3 regions of the Salmonella bongori NCTC 12419 genome follow, and region 2 is predicted to be linked to each of the others. Evidence: predicted binding sites of a transcription regulator. Region 2 holds the regulator's gene; each other region holds the start of a gene.

Region 1 (4,960 bases), 670 kb from region 2:
TGTCCTGCCGCTAAACTTTCGCGCATCAGGTCAATGTTTAACGAAAAATAGCTCAACAGTTCAGGTAACGGCGTTCCAAACAGTTTGCGTGAGCTTTGCGCGAGCAACTGCTGCGCGGCAGGGTTGGCGTAATGGATTGCCAGCGCGTCGTCGACCACCAGCACGCTGTTGATTAACGAATTAAGGATCTGCCCAGCATCGGGCTGTATGCCGCTTGCCATCCAGCAGTCTCCAGGAAAAGGTTGCACCATTTTAGTGCATTATAGCTTTTTACCACTAAAAAGCGCGTGAGATCAGATTGTTGGTGGAGAAAAAAGCCCATCCTGGGATGGGCTGAAAGTTTCCACGGCAACTCAAAAACTCCTGACGCCTTTCACGCTGCAGCTGCGTTGGCTGCCTTCGCTTACCCCAGTCACATAGCTATCTATGCTCCTGGGGATGTGCTCAGTTGCCGCCTTGCAGCAACGCGAAATTCGTCGGATTTTTAATATACGATTAAACGCTGTAGTACAGCTCAAACTCTACCGGGTGCGGCGTCATGCGAACGCGGTCATCTTCTTCGCGACGCAGCGCGATGTAAGCGTCGATCGCTTCATCCGTGAATACACCGCCGGCTTTCAGGAACTCGCGGTCCAGATCCAGCTCGTTCAGCGCCTCTTCCAGAGAACCGGCTACCTGCGGGATCTCTTTCGCTTCTTCTGGTGGCAGGTCATACAGGTTTTTGTCCATGGCTTCGCCCGGGTGGATCTTGTTTTTAATCCCGTCAAGTCCGGCCATCAGCAACGCGGCAAAGCACAGGTACGGGTTAGCCGCCGGGTCCGGGAAACGCACTTCGATACGACGCGCTTTCGGAGAGGCAACAACCGGAATACGGATAGAGGCAGAACGGTTACGGGCGGAGTAGGCCAGCATTACCGGTGCTTCGTAACCCGGGACCAGACGCTTATAGGAGTTGGTGGTCGGGTTTGCCAGGGCGTTAATCGCTTTCGCGTGTTTGATGACGCCGCCGATGTAGTACAGCGCTTGTTCAGACAGACCAGCATATTTATCGCCGGAGAACAGGTTTACGCCATTTTTGGACAAGGACATGTGGCAGTGCATACCGGAACCGTTATCGCCGAACATCGGTTTTGGCATAAAGGTTGCGGTTTTCCCGAAACGGTGAGCGACGTTGTGTACCACATATTTATAGATCTGAATTTCGTCCGCTTTTTTGGTCATGGTGTTGAAGCGGGTTGCCACTTCGTTCTGACCTGCAGTGGCGACTTCGTGGTGGTGGGCTTCTACCACCAGACCCATCTGCTCCATGACCAGACACATTTCAGAGCGGATATCTTGCGCGGAGTCAACCGGCGGAACCGGGAAATAACCCCCTTTCACTGCAGGGCGGTGACCTTTGTTACCACCTTCGTATTTAGTCGATGAGTTCCAGGCGCCTTCAATATCGTCAATGGCCACGTGAGAACCGGAAATGGAGGTGCCGAAGCGGATGTCGTCAAACAGGAAAAATTCTGGTTCTGGCCCGAACAGAACGGTATCGGCAATGCCGGTAGCACGCAGGTAATCTTCTGCGCGCTTGGCGATAGAACGCGGGTCACGATCATAACCTTGCAGGGTGCCCGGTTCGAGGATATCACAACGAATGATCAGGGTAGAGTCGGCGAAGAACGGGTCGATAACTGCCGTGGAAGCATCCGGCATCAGAACCATGTCAGACTCGTTAATGCCTTTCCAGCCGCCGATAGAGGAGCCGTCAAACATTTTGCCTTCTTCAAAGAATTCGGCATTTACCTGATGAGCAGGGATGGTGACATGCTGTTCTTTGCCTTTGGTATCGGTGAAGCGCAGATCGACAAACTTCACTTCATGTTCGTTCAGCATCGTCAAAACGTGTTCAGCGGACATACTTGTACTCTCCCGGATTGGTCATGGTCGGTCGTCGTGGTAACGAGATCTTCAATTCTGCTGGCCGTGTCGCCGTAAAAATATAAAGCGAAATTTGTGCCAACTTTCACATTGCCCCCAAAAGGCGTTATCATGCGCACCATCGTGCAAAAGGGCTGCACCACGGTGACTATGTTGCACCAAAATAGTGCCTTAATGTGAACATTAAGCACCACATTGGTGCAATAGAACGCAAGCCACCCTTTTAACGCTCCGTGAAAGCGATCACAAACAGACTCTGCAATACTTGTTTGCGGAGGATGTTTGTGATCCTGTTTTGTAGTGCGATTAATCCGTGTACAATAACGCGCTATTTCTAATGCCTGAGGCAAAGTTGTGATCGAAAATTTGCGTAACATCGCCATCATCGCGCACGTTGACCATGGTAAAACTACCCTGGTTGATAAGCTGCTGCAGCAATCCGGTACGTTCGACTCTCGTGCCGAAACTCAAGAGCGAGTGATGGACTCCAACGATTTGGAGAAAGAGCGTGGTATTACTATCCTCGCTAAAAACACCGCTATTAAATGGAATGATTACCGTATCAACATCGTTGATACTCCCGGGCACGCTGACTTCGGTGGTGAAGTAGAGCGCGTCATGTCCATGGTTGACTCTGTGCTGCTGGTGGTTGATGCATTTGACGGCCCAATGCCGCAAACGCGCTTCGTGACCAAAAAAGCCTTTGCTCATGGCCTGAAACCGATTGTGGTTATTAACAAAGTTGACCGTCCTGGCGCGCGTCCGGACTGGGTTGTCGACCAGGTATTTGACCTGTTTGTTAACCTCGACGCGACCGACGAACAGCTGGACTTCCCGATCATCTACGCTTCCGCGCTGAATGGTATCGCGGGTCTGGACCACGAAGATATGGCCGAAGACATGACCCCGCTGTATCAGGCGATTGTTGATCATGTTCCGGCACCGGACGTTGACCTCGATGGTCCGTTCCAGATGCAGATCTCTCAGCTTGACTACAACAACTACGTTGGCGTTATCGGCATTGGCCGCATCAAACGCGGTAAAGTTAAGCCGAACCAGCAGGTTACTATCATTGATAGCGAAGGGAAAACCCGTAACGCCAAAGTCGGTAAAGTACTGACGCATTTGGGCCTGGAGCGTATCGACAGCGATCTGGCGGAGGCGGGCGATATCATCGCGATCACCGGTCTGGGTGAACTGAACATCTCCGACACTATCTGCGACCCGCAGAACGTTGAAGCGCTGCCGGCGCTGTCCGTTGATGAGCCGACCGTGTCTATGTTCTTCTGCGTTAACACCTCGCCGTTCTGCGGTAAAGAAGGCAAGTTTGTGACTTCTCGTCAGATTCTTGACCGTCTGAACAAAGAGCTGGTACATAACGTTGCACTGCGCGTTGAAGAAACGGAAGATGCCGATGCGTTCCGTGTATCTGGCCGTGGTGAACTGCACCTGTCCGTATTGATTGAAAATATGCGTCGTGAAGGTTTCGAACTGGCGGTTTCCCGTCCGAAAGTTATCTTCCGCGAAATCGACGGTCGTAAACAAGAGCCGTACGAAAACGTAACGCTGGACGTTGAAGAGCAGCATCAAGGGTCTGTGATGCAGGCGCTGGGCGAGCGTAAAGGCGACCTGAAAAACATGAATCCGGACGGTAAAGGCCGCGTACGTCTCGACTACGTGATCCCAAGCCGTGGGCTTATTGGTTTCCGCTCAGAATTCATGACCATGACTTCTGGTACGGGTCTGCTGTACTCCACCTTCAGCCATTACGACGATATCCGTCCGGGCGAAGTAGGTCAGCGCCAAAATGGCGTACTGATCTCCAACGGTCAGGGTAAAGCGGTGGCGTTTGCGCTGTTCGGTCTACAGGATCGCGGTAAACTGTTCCTCGGTCATGGCGCGGAAGTTTACGAAGGCCAGATTATCGGCATTCATAGCCGTTCTAACGACCTGACGGTAAACTGCCTGACCGGTAAGAAACTGACCAACATGCGTGCATCTGGTACGGATGAAGCGGTGATTCTGGTTCCGCCAATTAAAATGAGTCTTGAGCAAGCGCTGGAGTTCATTGACGACGACGAACTGGTAGAAGTCACACCACAATCTATCCGCATTCGTAAGCGTCACCTGACGGAAAACGATCGCCGTCGCGCGAATCGTAGTGCGAAAGAAGAGTAATACGAGTTCCTCGTAGGCCGGATAAGGCATAAGCCTTCATCCGGCACATAAAAGCCGCTGATTCCCAGCGGCTTTTTTATCAGAAGAAATACTTCGCCCCGATACGGATCTGGTTTTGTTCCCGATGATAGGGTTCCACATTACGATCTAACCAGCGCAGTTCCAGGTAGGGTAACCAGTGCTCATTAATACGATAGCGAAAGGTATTAGTAATTTCCCAGTGCTGTTTAGTACCATTGCTGCTATTAAAATCATTAACGTTATAAAAATAGTGTGGTTCAAAAGTATAAGAAAATTTATCGGTAATAGTAAAATTCCAGTAATTGCCAATTTCATAACTATCGTTATTATCTAATTCACCATTTAAATCAGTAGAGCTGTAATTATTATGATTATAACGGTTACGTATCGTCAGATTAAACCACGGGGTGAATTTATAATTGACGTCCAGATATACGGCGCCGCCAGAACCGATACTTTTATCATTAATCAGGCCACCGGGCTGAATGGTTAATCGTTCTGTCGGTTTAAATAAGGGATACCAGCCCTCGATCTCATTATAACCGTGCTTTAATTCATCATCGCGCTGTAGCGTATAAGTATTCGTCAGCATAATTCCAGCTCCCATATCAGAGTTATAGCCGACACGCAGCATGAATTCCATTTGGTCGGACGCCAGGTTATAAGCCTCACGGTTTTCTACATAAGCGCCAGCAAAAACAGAAGTGGATATTACAGAGGTTAAGATCACTATCGTATTCAAAGATTTCATAATAAATCCATTTTTTAAATGTAGGGAGGCCGCCATCCATCGGGATGGATAAAGCGGCAAGTATTGTTTAATTATTTACAGTAG
Region 2 (4,960 bases):
GATCCGGATTTGGGATTGCCCGCATCAGAGCGTGGGAAATAGATGGGCGGCATTCGTCTGCTATCCATAGCCGAGCCCCCTTTATCCCACAAATTTATCAACTGACGGCCTACAGCTATTTGATATTCAGGTCGCATTTTTTGAGTATCCTTACAGGGTGAAAAGAGAAAGGGCTAATCTTCGTCGAAACCGGAATTGAACAGAGCGATAACCGCTGCCAGCGCTTCAACTTCTTGCGGGCCGGTGGCTTCAATTTCTATCTGACGCCCTTTGGCGGAGTCGAGCATTAACAGCGCGATGACGCTGTTCGCTTCCGCTTCGGTGCCTTCGTCATTACGTAAGAGTACCTCAGCGTCAAAACCCTGCATCAGTTCGAAAAGCTTCATGGCAGGCCGGGCGTGCATGCCCAGCTTATTGGTGACTTCAACAGTTTGCTTTACGGTCATGTTTTGCGTTTTTCCAGCGTGCGATGGCGAGACTGGACGTTTTTACCGCGCGAACGGAAGTAGTCTGCCAGCTGTTCTGCAATATACACCGAACGGTGTTTCCCGCCGGTACAACCGATAGCGACAGTAAGGTAACTGCGGTTGTTGGTCTCCAGCATTGGTAACCATAGCTCAAGATAACTGCGAGTCTGATAGATAAAATTGTGAACTTCTGTGTGCCGGTCAAGAAATGCGGCAACCGGTTTATCAAGCCCGGTCATGGGGCGCAGTTTTGGGTCCCAGTGCGGGTTGGGCAGAAAGCGGACATCGAACACATAGTCCGCATCAATCGGGATACCGTGTTTGAAGCCGAAGGATTCAAATACCATTGTCAGCTCGCGCTCGCGTTTACCCAGCAGACGGGTACGCAGCATTTCGGCCAGCTCATGGACGGACATTTCCGAGGTGTCGACGATCAGATCCGCACGTGAGCGCAGCGGCTCCAGCAGATCGCTCTCTTTATCAATCGCACTCTCTAAAGAAAGATTTTTGCTGGAAAGCGGATGTAAACGGCGTGTGTCGCTATAACGGCGAATCAGGGTATTGCGATCGGCATCAAGAAACAGTAATTGTGGCGAGAAGGCATCGGGTAGGTTATTCATCGCCTGTTCAAAAATCTCAGGCGATTCAGGCATATTGCGCACATCAATGCTGACGGCGGCAGAAATCTGGCGATCGGCCAGCGTTCGCGCCAGATCGGGCAACAGCACAACGGGAAGGTTATCCACGCAGTAAAAACCCATATCTTCCAGCGCGCGCAGAGCGACAGATTTACCTGATCCGGAACGCCCGCTGACGATCATCAGTACCATGTACCGTTTCTCCTCACAACGACAGAAAAAAATGCCATTGAGTTGTTATTCCTCATTCTGCTCACCTTCGGTGTCAGTAATGATTTGATACAGCTCTTCGTCACTCAGCGCCGCGCGCAGGCGGCGGCAGATCGTTTTATCCGCCAGACGCTTCGCGACCAGCGACAGTGTGTGCAGATGCGTTTTAGTCTGGTCGGCTGGCACCAGGAGGGCGAAGAGGAGATCGACCGGCTGGTTGTCGATGGCGTCGAACGCAATAGGTGTTTCGAGCTGAACGAATACGCCGACGGCGCGTAAGGTATCTTCTTCCAGTTTTCCATGCGGGATAGCGATACCATTACCAATACCGGTACTGCCCATTTTTTCGCGTGTCAGAATGGCTTCAAACACGACCTGTGGAGGTAAACTGAGCTGTTTTGCCGCCAGTTCGCTGATGATTTCCAGCGCGCGTTTCTTACTCTGACAGTGAACGCCACTACGCGTACACTCCTGGTTAAGTACACTGCTCAGTTGTAGAGTCGTATCGTTATTTATCATAATTTCACCTAAGAACCTGTCCTGTCAGGTTGATGGCCAGGTTCGGAGCGCTAACTGTACAAATGGCCCGTTGTGCCGCACAACAGGCCGTCCTGCACTGGCTAACTGCCCGGACAATTAATGTTGTTTCAGTTTATCTTTATGCCTGGTTAGCTGCCTTGCCAGTTTGTCAATCAAACCGTCAATGGCGGCATACATATCCTGACCTTCTGCGCTGGCGTGAATTTCACCGCCGTTAACGTGTAGTGTTGCATCCGAGATGTGCGTAACTTTCTCCACTTTCAACACTACATATACCTGGTTAATCCGCTCAAAATACTGTTCAAGTTTGGCGAATTTTGTCGTCACAAACTCACGCAGGGCTTCAGTAATTTCGACGTTATGTCCGGTGATATTGAGCTGCATAGTGTCTTCCTTATCGGTTGGGTCAAACCAGCTGTTTGCGTTGGTTTGACGGCGGAATGGATAAAGACTCTCGGTACTTCGCAACAGTGCGGCGCGCCACCATGATACCCTGTTCTGACAGCAGAGAGGTTAACTTACTGTCGCTCAGCGGTTTCGCGGGGTTTTCCGCCGCAATTAACTTCTTCACCAACGCACGGATGGCGGTGGAAGAGGCTTCGCCTCCGCCTTCGGTATTGACGTGGCTGGAAAAGAAATACTTGAGTTCAAAAATGCCGCGTGGACTGTGCAGATACTTCTGCGTGGTCACGCGGGAGATGGTGGATTCGTGCATCTCGACGGCCTGGGCGATATCCGCCAGTACCATCGGTTTCATATATTCTTCGCCCTGCTCAAAAAAGGCCTGCTGTTGCTCCACGATGCAGCGGCTAACGCGCAGCAACGTATCGTTACGGCTCTCAAGGCTTTTTATCAGCCATTTCGCATCTTGTAAATTACTGCGAATAAACTGGCTGTCGGCGTCGTTGCGCGCGTTGTTGCACAGAGCAGCATAGTGCTGATTAATCTGTAAACGTGGAATGCTGTCGCTATTAAGTTCTACCGTCCAGCGACCATTATGCTTGCGAACCAGTACGTCCGGGATAATATACTCCGGTTCACCGGTCTGGATCGACTGACCGGGTCTGGGATCGAGCGATTGAATCAGGTTTACCGCCTCTTTCAGTACGTCTTCTTTCAGGCGGGTAACACGCATCAGCGTGCGGAAGTCGTGGTTGGCCAGCAGATCAAGATGATCGCAGATAATGAGCCGTGCCTCTTCCAGCCACGGCGTGGACTTGTCGAACTGTGAAAGCTGAATCAGCAGGCAGTCGCGAAGATCTTTCGCCGCAACGCCTACGGGATCGAAGCGCTGAATACGCTTCAGAACGGCCTCGACCTCATCAAGATCAATCTCTTCATCGCCCATGCTTTCGAGAATGTCATCCAGCGAGACGGTGAGATAACCGGTTTCATCTACCGCATCGACAATAGATGTTGCAATAGCGCGATCGGTATCCGAGAAGGGTGTCAGTTCAACCTGCCACATCAGATAATCCTGCAACGACAGCGTCGTTTCGCCTTGATACACGGGTAATTCATCGTCGATATAATCGCCGCTGGGGCCGGACGGCGTCCCGGCGGTATAAATTTCATCCCAACTGGCGTCAAGCGGCAGCTCTTCTGGCATCTCTTTTTGTTCGAGCGCGTCTGCGGTATCGAGAGGATCGTTATCCTGAGGTTGCTGAGTGTCGATTTCGTCATGAAGATCGGTTTGCTCAAGCAGCGGGTTATTTTCCAGCGCTTGCTGAAGCTCTTGCTGAAGTTCCAGCGTAGACAACTGCAACAGACGGATGGCCTGTTGTAGCTGAGGCGTCATCGCCAGTTGTTGGCTAAGCCTGAGTTGCAAACCTTGCTTCATATTCAGAGTCGTTTTCTCCCGCTAGAGCAGCATAGTCCTCTACCCTATCAGAGTCTGAAGTCTTCCCCAAGATATACACGCTTAACGTGTTCGTCTTGCAGGATTTCTGTCGGCGTACCGTGGGCAATAAGATGGCCCTGGCTCACGATATAGGCGCGTTCACAGACTGCCAGCGTTTCACGGACGTTATGGTCGGTGATCAACACGCCGAGTCCGCTATCGCGCAGATGCTCGATGATGCGTTTAATGTCGATAACGGAAATCGGGTCAACGCCGGCAAAGGGTTCATCCAGCAGGATAAATTTGGGATTGGCGGCCAGCGCGCGGGCAATTTCTACACGACGGCGTTCACCGCCGGACAACGCTTGTCCCATGCTGTCGCGCAGATGCTCGATATGGAACTCTTCCATCAGCTCGTTAGCGCGGTCTTCTCGCTGTTCCGCGGTCAAATCGTCACGAATTTGCAGTACCGCCATCAGATTATCAAACACGCTAAGCCGGCGGAAAATCGAGGCTTCCTGCGGCAAATAGCCGATACCGCGGCGTGCACGCGCGTGCAGCGGCAGCAGACTGATATCCTCATCATCGATGATGATATTGCCTGCGTCACGCGGCACAATACCAACGACCATATAAAAAGTTGTGGTTTTACCCGCGCCGTTCGGACCGAGCAGACCGACGATTTCCCCGGAGTTGACGGTCAGACTGACATCTTCTACCACGCGGCGGCCTTTATAGGCCTTCGCCAGATTCTTTGCAGTTAATGTTGCCATAACGAATTAGTTACTCTTCTTTTGCGCCGGAGTCTGGCTTTTGTTTTTGTCTTGCAACTGTGACGGTACCAGCACTGTGGTGACGCGTTTGCCTTTATCGCTAAAAGCCTGCATTTTCTGCTCTTTCACCAGGTAGGTGATCTTGTCGCCAGTAATGTTGCTATCAAGCTGCTCCAGATAGGCGTTGCCGGTCAGCACCACAAAATCTTTTGCCAGCTCATAATGCATATGCGAAGCGTGGCCTTTCACCGGTTTACCGTTGTCCTGCATCTGGTAAAAAGTGGCCGGATTGCCGTAGCCGTCGATCACCTCTTTACCTTGTTCACCGCCAGGGCGGGTAACGACGACTTTATCGGCGTTGATCTTAATCGTGCCCTGGGTCATCACCACGTTGCCCGTAAAGGTCACAACGTTGCCTTGCATATCCAGCGATTGTTGATCCGAGTCGATATGAATCGGCTGTTCGGTATCGCCCGTGACGGCAAATGCCGG
Region 3 (4,960 bases), 520 kb from region 2:
TGTCTGGCAGAGCACGGCTGGCCACTGGCGGGCGGCGATGTAATTGCCCTGACGCTGGATGGCATCGGCATGGGGGAGAATGGCGCGCTATGGGGCGGCGAATGTCTGCGGGTCAATTATCGCGAATGTGAACATTTAGGGGGGTTACCTGCCGTGGCGTTGCCGGGCGGCGATCTCTCGGCGAAGCAGCCGTGGCGTAATCTGCTCGCGCAGTGTCTGCGGTTTGTGCCTGACTGGCAGAAGTACACCCAAACCGCTGGCGTGCAACAACAAAACTGGCCCGTACTGGCGCGAGCCATTGAGCGCGGGCTTAACGCGCCGCAGGCATCTTCGTGTGGACGGTTGTTCGATGCGGTTGCCGCCGCGTCAGGCTGTGCGCCTGCAACGCTTAGCTATGAAGGCGAAGCCGCCTGTGCGCTGGAGGCGTTGGCTTCGCAATGTGCGGGCGTCGAGCATCCGGTAACGATGCCGCTGAACGGTCGTTATCTCAATCTGGCGGTATTCTGGCAACAATGGCTGAACTGGCAGGCGACGCCAGCGCAGCGGGCATGGGCTTTTCACGACGCGCTGGCGCAGGGCTGTGCGACGTTGATGCGTGAACAGGCGTTATCGCGTGGGATAACCACGCTGGCGTTCGGCGGTGGAGTGATGCACAACCGTTTATTACGTGCACGTTTGTCCTTTTATCTTGCTGATTTTACCCTGTTGTTCCCGCAGCAGTTACCGGCTGGCGATGGGGGATTGTCGTTGGGGCAGGGAGTTATAGCGGCGGCGCGAAGGTTGGCTGTGTAGTAAAATAAAAAAAGCCCCGGGACTGTCGGGGCCAAAAGTCGGGGCATACCGACAAGCAGCAACGCACTTCCGTGTGCGTGAGGTTAATAAGACACTGGCACACAGGGCGTTTTATACGGGCAGTGTTTTCAACAGGGCAAACGCCTCTTTCATCCGATCTTCACTGACCACGAAGGCGCACAGCTGGCCTGCCTCATTCATACCTCTGGCAACCATCCCCTGCGCTTCGGTCGTAATACTCCAGCTCAGATCGCGGCGTTGGGTTTCGCCAGCCAGATGTAACGGCAGCGCGGGCGTTTTTACTTTTACCAGCATAGCGGGCAGTTTTAACGGCGCATTGCCGCCGAGTAAGTTTTTTGCCAGATACATGGCGCTTAGTTGAATCGGTTGCAGGAATGGCAGCACCTGACCGTTAATTTCGGCACAGTCGCCAATCGCGTAAATATCCGGATGGCTGGTTTGCAGGCAGCTGTCCACGCAGATGCCCCGGTTCACGGTCAACCCGGCGCGACGCGCCAGCGCGGTTTCTGAGCGCAGACCGGTTGCGGCAATCACCGCATCGACTTCAACACTGCGTTGGCGATCCAGGGTAGCGAGAATGCCGGATTTGGTCTGCTCCAGCCCCTGTAACTGTGACTTCAGCAGCAGATGCACGCCCATATCGGTCAGGCGATGCTGTAAGCGACTGCTCACTTCCGGCGGCATCAGCGAAGCGAGAATGCTGGCGGCGTTATCGATGAGCGTTACCGCCTTACCGGCGCGGCAGAAATCCATCGCCAGCTCACTACCAATCAACCCGCCACCGACAATCAGCACCCGTTGCGCGTCGCGTAGTTGGCTTTCACAGGCCCGATACTCCTGCTGGCTATTCAAAGTGAGCATTAACTCACGTCCTGCTACCGGTGGCACAAAGGCTGAAGCCCCGGTCGCCAGCACCAGCTTATCGTACTGCCACTGCTTATCCTGGCTTTTGACGACATGGGCATCGGCATCAATGTCGGTCACCCAGCTATAGGGGAACAGACGCAGATTGAACTGCTCAGCAAACTCCCCCGCCGTCTGGCGGGTGAGATCGTCTGCACGCTGTGACTGGCTGATAACGTGGCTCAGGTCGGGCTTGTTGTACTCATCCATACTGTCAGCGGCGATCAGAGTCAGCGGTACCGCCGTATTCTGTTTACGAATATTTTTGACTAACTGGCGGGCTGCAAAGCCCGAACCAATAATGACAATTCCACGGTTCATTTTGCCTCCGTTGCCAGTACGTCGAAGACATCTTTACCCAGCGAACATTCCGGGCACAGGAAGTTATCCGGCACGTCGCTCCACGGGGTACCCGGCGCGACATCCTGCAGCGGCTCGCCTTTGGTCGGATCGTAAATCCACTGGCAAACGCTGCATTGCATACAAGGGCCGAGGTCGGCGGCTGCGGCTGTGGCACAGGCGCATTCCTCTTCTTTAGCTGCCGCTTTTACGTTATTTTCCGGCAGCGGAGCAAGCGCCCACTGACGTGCGATTTCACGACCATGCTGGCGACACAGCGCCAGCGCATCCCTATCCGGACGCCATTTCGCCTTCAGGCTCAGTGACATTTCAAAACCAGCGTCCTGCAGGCGGGTTGACAGACGATCGACCGCACCGCCGCTCCAGCCGTGAGAACCAAAGGCGCTGGCGCGTTTATTGCGAAAACGCAGGCCGGTCATCTCTTCCACCAGACCGGCGATTTTTGGCATCATCACGTTATTCATCGTAGAGGTGCCGACCAGCACGCCTTTTGAGCGGAAAACATTGGTCAGAATTTCATTTTTGTCGCTGCGGGCGACGTTAAAGATTTTTACCGCCACGTTAGGATCGGCTTCGTTGATGCCCTGCGCAATCGCATCCGCCATCATGCGGGTATTGTTGGACATGGTATCGTAGAAGATAGTGATGCGATCTTCCTGATAATCAGCCGCCCATTTCAGATACAGTTCAACGATTTGCGTCGGATTTTCGCGCCAGACCACGCCGTGAGAGGTGGCGATCATGTCTACCGGCAGATTGAAACCAAGGATTTCGGTAATTTTGGGCGTAACCAGACGGCTGAACGGCGTCAGGATATTGGCGTAGTAGCGCTGGCATTGTTCAAACAGTTCGGTTTGGTCCACTTCATCATTGAACAGACGCTCGTCGCAGTAGTGCTGGCCAAAGGCGTCGTTGCTGAATAACACCGCGTCGCCGGTCATATAGGTCATCATGCTGTCCGGCCAGTGCAGCATCGGCGTTTCCACGAAGATCAACTGCTTGCCGTTGCCGATATCCAGCGTATCGCCGGTTTTCACCACCTTAAAATTCCATTCCGGGTGATGGTGATGGCCGTTGATAGAATCAATGGCGTTGGCGGTACAGTAGATAGGCGTGTCCGGGAGCTGCGCCATCAGTTCGGTCAGCGCGCCCGCATGGTCTTCTTCAGCATGGTTAATGATGATGTAGTCGATATCCGCGAGGTCGATTTCACTGCGCAGGTTTTGCACGAATTCACGGCTAAATTTATGGTCGACGGTATCGATCAGGACGTTTTTTTCTTCACGGATAAGGTAGCTGTTATAGCTGCTGCCGCGCAGGGTTTTGTATTCAGTACCGTGAAAATCACGTACTTCCCAGTCACGTTGGCCAACCCAATGAATGTTATTTTTAACCAGAATAGACATAGCAACCTCAATGTATTTAGCGTGTTCTAAGAAAGATGTATTGCTAATTGCAGATTGTGTGCCAACTTTTTATTTTATTGATATATAAAGATTTATTTTCTTTTCTGATTATTTTAATAGTCAAAATGACTGTTATTTTTATTGTCAATATGACAATATGTATTGTCAAAATGACTGCGAGGTGGGGATGAGCTTCTCTGTTGAAGTATTGGCGAGTATCGCCATTGAATTACAACGCGGAATTGGTCATCAGGATCGTTTCCAGCGACTGATCTCAACGCTGCGCCAGGTGCTGGAGTGCGACGCTTCGGCGCTATTACGCTATGAATCACGCCAGTTTATTCCTTTGGCCATTGATGGCCTGGCGCAGGATGTACTCGGCAGGCGCTTTACGCTGGAAGGGCATCCACGTCTGGAGGCTATTGCCCGCGCCGGTGACGTGGTGCGTTTCCCCGCTGACAGCTCGCTTGCCGATCCCTATGACGGTTTAATCCCTGGCCAGGAAAGCCTGAAAGTCCACGCCTGCGTTGGACTGCCCCTGTTCGCCGGACAGAATCTGATTGGTGCGCTGACGCTGGATGCCATGGAGCCAAATCAATTTGACATTTTCAGCGATGAAGAACTGCGGCTTATTGCCGCGCTGGCGGCCGGCGCGCTAAGTAATGCGCTGCTGATTGAACAGCTGGAAAGTCAGAATATGTTGCCCGGCACCCCGCCTGCGTTTGAGCAAGTCAAAGAGACGCAGATGATTGGTCTGTCACCCAACATGATACAGTTGAAAAAAGAGATCGAGATAGTGGCGGGCTCCGATCTTAACGTACTGATCAGTGGAGAAACCGGCACTGGTAAAGAGCTGGTGGCAAAGGCTATCCATGAAGGTTCTCCGCGTGCGGTTAACCCACTGGTCTACCTTAACTGTGCCGCGCTGCCGGAAAGCGTCGCGGAAAGTGAACTGTTTGGTCATGTTAAGGGGGCATTTACCGGGGCTATCAGCAATCGCAGCGGTAAATTCGAGATGGCCGACAACGGTACGCTGTTTCTCGATGAAATCGGGGAACTGTCGCTGGCGCTACAGGCCAAGTTATTGCGCGTGTTGCAGTACGGTGATATTCAGCGAGTGGGCGACGATCGCAGCTTACGTGTTGATGTGCGGGTACTGGCGGCAACCAACCGCGATCTGCGTGAAGAGGTCATCGCTGGACGCTTCCGTGCCGATCTCTTCCATCGCCTGAGCGTCTTCCCCCTTTTTGTACCACCGCTACGCGAACGCGGTGACGATGTGGTGTTACTGGCGGGCTATTTTTGTGAACAGTGTCGGCTACGGCTGGGCCTTGCCCGCGTCGTGTTAAGCCCGGGGGCGCATCGCCATTTGCTCAGCTATGGCTGGCCGGGTAACGTGCGTGAGCTGGAACATGCCATTCATCGGGCGGTAGTGCTGGCGCGGGCTACCCGGGCGGGGGATGAAGTGGTTCTGGAAG

Evidence for each region. The regulator sigma-54, encoded in region 2, starts transcription at its own class of promoters, with help from an activator protein. The targets are predictions, from matches to a motif close to GTTGGCACANNTTTCGCTNT.
Region 1: a site for sigma-54 is predicted at 1,990-2,009, ahead of glnA (glutamate--ammonia ligase). Genes of this name have one in related genera too.
Region 3: a site for sigma-54 is predicted at 3,529-3,548, ahead of norV (anaerobic nitric oxide reductase flavorubredoxin). Genes of this name have one in related genera too.

The regions. Positions count from the first base shown of each region.
Region 1 covers NC_015761.1:3,894,635-3,899,594, forward strand. The annotation lists gene glnL (nitrogen regulation protein NR(II)) at 1-221, opposite strand, end outside; gene glnA (glutamate--ammonia ligase) at 496-1,905, opposite strand; gene typA (ribosome-dependent GTPase TypA) at 2,281-4,104, shown strand; gene ompL (porin OmpL) at 4,184-4,876, opposite strand; gene SBG_RS18435 (MFS transporter) at 4,944-4,960, opposite strand, start outside.
Region 2 covers NC_015761.1:3,220,132-3,225,091, reverse strand. The annotation lists gene SBG_RS15290 (T6SS immunity protein Tli3 family protein) at 1-42, shown strand, start outside; gene npr (PTS phosphocarrier protein NPr) at 174-446, opposite strand; gene rapZ (RNase adapter RapZ) at 443-1,297, opposite strand; gene ptsN (PTS IIA-like nitrogen regulatory protein PtsN) at 1,343-1,834, opposite strand; gene hpf (ribosome hibernation promoting factor) at 1,952-2,239, opposite strand; gene rpoN (RNA polymerase factor sigma-54) at 2,262-3,695, opposite strand; gene lptB (LPS export ABC transporter ATP-binding protein) at 3,743-4,468, opposite strand; gene lptA (lipopolysaccharide ABC transporter substrate-binding protein LptA) at 4,475-4,960, opposite strand, start outside.
Region 3 covers NC_015761.1:2,704,527-2,709,486, reverse strand. The annotation lists gene hypF (carbamoyltransferase HypF) at 1-792, shown strand, start outside; gene norW (NADH:flavorubredoxin reductase NorW) at 904-2,037, opposite strand; gene norV (anaerobic nitric oxide reductase flavorubredoxin) at 2,034-3,482, opposite strand; gene norR (nitric oxide reductase transcriptional regulator NorR) at 3,670-4,960, shown strand, end outside.